DNA from 2 places in the Psychrobacillus sp. NPDC096389 genome. Region 1 is predicted to be linked to the other one. Evidence: predicted binding sites of a transcription regulator. Region 1 holds the regulator's gene; the other holds the start of a gene.

Region 1 (3,175 bases):
AACACTCTCAATTGTATCTCTCATCGTAGAACGAAACGTTTCTAGGTATTCTTTTCTTAGAGCACTTTGTTCTTTTGCTTCTTCTATTGATAATCCTGTTGTTTTAGATTTTTTGGACAGTTCGCTAATTCTTGCTAGCTTTTGTTTACTTAACATATTTAATTCATCCTTTCCTTTTGTACCTCTTATAAAGGTAAGGAAAAAAGCGCCAGAGTGCAAGTCTTTACACTTCCTGAGACTCCACAAATTCAATATATCTACGATGAATAGTTGCTTTACTGATTTCAAAACCTAATCCTTTTAAAGTAGAAGCGATTTCGTCGTAAGTTAAGCCAGCTTTTCTAAGCCTTACAATTTCTTCTACAGGAGCATCTATACGTTCTCTTCCTTCTGGATTTCCTTTTGATTTTAAGTTTTTCTCTGGTCGAAATCCTTGTGAGACAGCACGCTTCATGCCTCGCTTTATCTTTGCATTATGAAGCTTTCGTTGATACTCCTCCACAAGAGCCAATATTTCTAACAGCATGGAATCCATTTCATTTAAATTTAATATTCCTTTATCTTGTAAAGTGAAGACAGAAGTATTTGTTTTTTGAAGTAAATGGAGTACAGCCATTCGACCATTTCCCCGTCCAATCCGGGTCTCATCTTGGACAAAAATTGCTTTAATATCGAATTCTTTTACATATGTAAGTAGGTCAAGCAATCCATCGCGTTCAATATCATATCCACTATGTTGGTCCGTAAAAACTTCGCTTACTTCATAACCTTTCGTTTGTGCAAATTCTAACAGTTCTTCTTGTTGTCTAGTTAAAGAAGATTCTTGTGTTTCTTTTTCAGTGCTTACACGACAATATATTACTGCTTTCAATTGCTATCACTCGCTATCTCTGTACCGTGATCAAAATGAAAATTATCTCTTATCTCTGGAATAATAAGCGTCTCCCCTGCTCTAATATGAGCGGTTTGTAAATTATTCATGACCATCACGTTTTTTATCCAAACTTCTTTTGGTTCATCTACTGCAAACTTATTTGCAAGTTCCCATAAAGAGTCACCATGTTCTATTTTAATTTGATGTTGTTGTTCTGTCGATATTGTATTAGAGATGACAAATGTCGTCAAAAAAACGACACTTAATCCTAAAAATAATGTAATAAAATAGTTTTCTTTTATCCAATTCATCATAAATCCCCCTAATAAGAATGTTTGTTCGGAATGTATGTTCTAATAATAAAACGAACGTTTGTTTTTGTCAACACTTATTAGAACCTATGTTTGCATAAAGTTTGAGAGACTGTTATACTATTAGTAAGAAAGAAATTAGTAGAAAAATGAACATAAAAAAGAGGTGAACTCAATGAAAAAAGCGTCGAAAAGACAAGAAGATATTTTAGCTTTTATTAAGGAAGAAGTTCGTACGAAAGGATATCCGCCTTCTGTACGAGAAATTGGGGAAGCAGTTGGACTAGCATCGAGTTCTACTGTGCATGGGCATCTTGCTCGCCTGGAAAGCAAAGGTCTTATTAGAAGAGATCCAACGAAACCACGCGCAATAGAAATCCTTGATGGCACTGCAGAAAAACAAGGTGTCGTGCATGTGCCGCTAGTAGGTAAAGTAACCGCAGGCCTTCCAATTACTGCAATTGAAAATATCGAAGAGTTTTTCCCACTGCCTGAAACATTCGGTACAGCCGATGATCACTTGTTTATGTTAGAGATTATGGGAGATAGTATGATTGAGGCAGGAATTTTAAATGGGGATTATGTAGTCGTAAAACAACAGCAATCTGCAAATAATGGGGATATAGTTGTCGCTATGACAGAAGAAGACGAAGCGACAGTTAAACGCTTTTTCAAAGAGAAATCATTCTTCCGTCTGCAACCAGAAAACTCATCGATGGATCCAATTATCGTGAACCAAGTATCGATTCTTGGAAAAGTAGTCGGCGTATACCGTCATATACAATAAGATGAAATTCAATCAGTGAGGGGACCTTCCCAACTGATTAAAGTGGGAGTCTTGACTTATCGTTGATGCGTAATAAAATTCTTGTAAACTTGACAAATAAAACGAATGTCCGTATGATGACAAAGAGCCGATATCATATTTAAACGAAAAGTGGACATTTTCGTTTAAATCATCGAAAAACCCTCCCATCTGTAGAAGATGGGAGGGTTTTGTTTTATGCTTCTGTTTGCATTTCTACTTCTTCCCCGTTTAAGATTAAACGATAGGAAATGTCTGCTTTCAACGAAGCAGAAACTGCACAATATTTTTCTTCTCCAAGTTTTATAGCGCGAATGACTTTTTTCGCATCAATATCTCCTTTTACGTCGAATAATAATGCCGCTGCAGTAAAAGCTGTTGGTAATTCTTCTCGACGTGCCCCATCCACTGTAATTTCAATCGATTCAATTTTTTCTAAATGGGGTTTTAAAATCATTGTGACGTCAATTCCAATACAACCAGCTAACGAGCTTAATAACATTTCGGTTGGCGTCGGTGCTTGTCCTAGTCCTCCATAATTTGCCGTTGCATCCATTACCATCGGATAACCAGAAGGTCCTTTTGCTTCAAATGCTCGTCCGCCTTGCCATATTGCTTTTACTTCCATGATTGATCATACTCCTTTAGTTAAAATTCATTTACTTTTGCTAAAAACTTTTGGGCACGTTCTGTAAATGGATGCAAGAAAAACTTCTTCGGTTCTGCATCTTCTACCATTTGACCGTCCGCCATAAATAAAATTCGATCCGCGACATCTTGAGCAAACTTCATCTCATGTGTGACGATAACCATTGTCATTCCTTCATCTGCTAGTTCTTTCATCACTTTTAGTACTTCTCCGACTAGTTCTGGATCTAATGCGGAAGTTGGTTCATCGAACAACATTATTTTCGGTTCCATTGCAAGTGCTCGCGCAATCGCTACACGTTGTTGCTGTCCTCCTGATAGTTTCGAAGGATAGACATTTTCTTTTTCTTGCAAGCCTACCCTTTTCAACAATTGGGAAGCGATCTTTTTCGCTTGTTCTTTTGATTGTTTCTTCACGACGATAATAGCTTCCATTACATTTTCAATCACCGTTTTATGTGGATATAAGTTAAATTGTTGGAAAACCATGCCGGTATCTTGACGGATTGCGTGGATCTTTTTCTGTTGCATTTTTTT
Region 2 (3,175 bases), on a different contig from region 1:
ATGGCAGCTTTTGAAATGGATGAAATATTATATGAACTAAAAAGTCATTCGGCTGGATTGAACTGTGGACGTTGGGATTATATTTTTAGTTATATTAAACGACTTCGCAATCAACCAAATGTGATTTTACCAGATCGTAGTCAAGTGACGATGACCTCACCGTTTATGCGTGCGTATACGCAACTTTGCGTTCAAACTTGCCATCGTAGAAATGCCCCAGCAATTGGTGGGATGGCAGCGCAAATTCCGATTAAAGGCGATGAAGCGGCAAATGAAGCGGCATTTAACAAAGTGCGGGAAGATAAACGGAGAGAAGCGACTGATGGGCATGATGGAACATGGGTAGCACATCCTGGTCTAGTCCCTGTAGTATTAGGAGAATTTAATGAGCATATGCCTACGTCTAATCAGATTCATCGTAAACGAGAAGATGTGCAAGTGGTAGCTAAGGATTTATTGGAAGTTCCGCAAGGTTCTATTACAGAAGAAGGCTTGCGTTTAAATTGTAGTGTAGGAGTTCAATATATTGCATCATGGTTACGCGGAAACGGAGCAGCACCGATCAATCACTTAATGGAAGACGCCGCTACCGCAGAAATATCACGCACACAAGTATGGCAGTGGATTCGCCATCCAGAAGGGAAATTAGAAGACGGTCGTAAAGTTACGGAAATTTTAGTACGACAAACATTGCAAGAAGAACTAGGGAAGTTGGAAAAAGCATTTGGCAGCGAGAACTATGCAAATGGTCGTTATAACGAAGCAGCTGAGCTCTTCCTCTCTTTAATAAGTGAACAAGAATTTGTTGAATTTCTCACATTGCCAGGCTATGAAAAATTATAGGAGGTGATTTGCATGAAAACAACTACTCAAGAAGTAAGCACAAAACATTGTCGTGAATGCGGATGTGAGATTCATGAGAAAGTAGAATCATCCCTTTATGAATGTGAACGTTGCATCGGCATGAACGAGGAATAACTCTATGTACGAAAGTCCTATCCTTCTTTTACAAGAAAGGGTGGGGCTTTTTTAAATTTAGCAGGATTTTCTTGTTGTAAAAAGAACATACGTTTCATATACTAAATAAAAAGGAGGGAACGTTTGTGCGTGTTTTATTAGAGAAATATTTTAGTCGAGGACAGTATGTGGAATTAATATACCTGTCTAAATCGAATGAAATCAGTAGGAGAAGAGTCAAAATATTGAAGGTGCAGGACAACTCTTTTCAAGGATATTGCTTTAAAAGGAAGGCAAAACGCACATTTCTAATAACGAACGTATTAGCAATCGCTCCCGTTAGTCAAAAAGAAAGCAAGGTGATCTAGGTGGATAGACCAGATTTATCGAAATTACAGGATCGAGGAAGTAAAAAATGGGTCGCAATGATGCTGCCGGAACACGTCAAACTTCTGAGAGAATACATGGAAGAACAAAAGAAGACTCCTCGTCCCCAACTAGATGAATGGGATCTGGATATTATTCAAGAAAATATTCAACTAGCAATGAAACGAAATGTAGAAGTGGAAATAAAAACATGGAGAAACGGAGCATTTCATATTCACTTAGGAAAGGTAACTTGGGTGGATATAAATAAAAGAACAATAGAAATGGAAGACATTCTTACATCATTCATGTTGCAATTGGATGAAATTGTGGATGTAACAATATTAATATGAGCGAACAGATGTAAAACAAACCACCGACCGATATAATGGCAGGTGGTTTGTTTCCAAAACTAAGCCTTAACAGGGCTAAACTCGTGAACCCATACAGTCATGTGAGGTAGCCATGGCATACGAGGGTGGTAAGACAAAATAGATTGTTTGTAGTCTTCCACTGATTCAAAGCCTTCTTGTTTTGCATGTGCATCCGTCAACTCACCAAGCGTTTGAATATATACATTGTCAACAACAAAAGACTGCCCATTCAGTTCCATCATTTCCCCTACGTCTGCATAACGTCCATTGCGCCGAGTGGCCGTTTTCTTACCTTGCAATACTAGTTCAATATCAGATTCCTTTGTGATTAATCGTTCCACTGAACATGTTTTTGGAGGTAAATTTGTTTTTTCATCGTTTGTCATGTAAAGCCCACCTTGTTCAAATAATTTTACTTTGCTATTTCTACGTAAGTGTATACGTTAGAAGCATTTCGGGCTATGGTTATAAAAGAGTATTTTTTTAGTTAGACGAATTTGTATAGACTTGGTCTCGTGTAAATGGCTCCGACACTACTAGATGAGCGAGTGTTACAGGAGAATTACCTTCTTTTTCAAAATATATTTCCTCTAACTCGGGAAAGTTATCAAAATAGGAATGTACAATTGTCCCGATAAACATGTGCTCCCCGGCGCTTCCTTGGACATTACTTAATCCACTGTCCATATTTAATATGAGTTTCGTGTTATTATTCTCGAAACGGTAATCAATTAAACCCACTTCCAAAACCATTATTTCATCAAAAATTTGACGGACTTCATCACCTGAAGGATCAATAGTTATGTCATATGGTTCTACATATTCCGCATTCGCATCAGCCTGATAGACGGTAATCGTTTCCGTAGATACAGTGCTTTCAGGTTCATCCTTTCCATCCCACTTATAAGCTGTCTGTTCTTTTTGTTCACTTAATTCATTAGAAGTAGACCACGCAATGAGTGTATAAGAACCAGCCGGTACTTCTGCTAATTCTGTTTGAAGCTCAAGCGGAATGACTATTTCTTCACTTGGCTTTAATGTTTTTTCTTGAAGCATTAAGGTAAATGTTTTATTGGCTGAATACGTATAAACGACATTATTTTCATTGTCTAAAAGTTGATATTCAATTTCCTGTCCACTTGGATATGTTATGCTCTTTTCGACTTCTGTTTCATTTTTAATCGTAAAGGAAGCATTGCCATCCTCATTTACTACCAATTTAGTCAAAATAGTTTTGTCTTCCTGCGGTTGTGGGTCTCCACCTGTAGTAGGATCGGCATTACTTGTTCCACAGCTCGCTAGGAGCAAAATGATGAAAATCGAAAATGCGCCCCAAATAAGCTTTTTCATAGAATCACTCCTTTATAGGATTAGACTGTTTACCTCTTAGAAAGTTACATATAAATTTCTTAAGAAATTCTTCATAATTATCCTTCTGAAATGTTAAGAAATGAACGGTACAATAAGAACCATAAGAA

What was found. The regulator LexA, encoded in region 1, represses DNA repair genes until DNA is damaged. The targets are predictions, from matches to a motif close to CGAACATATGTTCG.
Region 2: the regulator LexA is predicted to act here: its motif matches at 1,095-1,108, upstream of ACIQ38_RS15585 (YolD-like family protein).

The regions. Positions count from the first base shown of each region.
Region 1 is NZ_JBIWFB010000001.1:1,298,645-1,301,819, reverse strand. It holds gene ACIQ38_RS06205 (DUF896 domain-containing protein) at 1-156, opposite strand, end outside; gene ACIQ38_RS06200 (YneB family resolvase-like protein) at 224-871, opposite strand; gene yneA (cell division suppressor protein YneA) at 868-1,185, opposite strand; gene lexA (transcriptional repressor LexA) at 1,361-1,972, shown strand; gene ACIQ38_RS06185 (OsmC family protein) at 2,187-2,618, opposite strand; gene ACIQ38_RS06180 (amino acid ABC transporter ATP-binding protein) at 2,639-3,175, opposite strand, start outside.
Region 2 is NZ_JBIWFB010000006.1:134,170-137,344, forward strand. It holds gene aceB (malate synthase A) at 1-843, shown strand, start outside; gene ACIQ38_RS15580 (YhfH family protein) at 856-978, shown strand; gene ACIQ38_RS15585 (YolD-like family protein) at 1,326-1,676, shown strand; gene ACIQ38_RS15590 (ASCH domain-containing protein) at 1,736-2,083, opposite strand; gene ACIQ38_RS15595 (BsuPI-related putative proteinase inhibitor) at 2,181-3,047, opposite strand.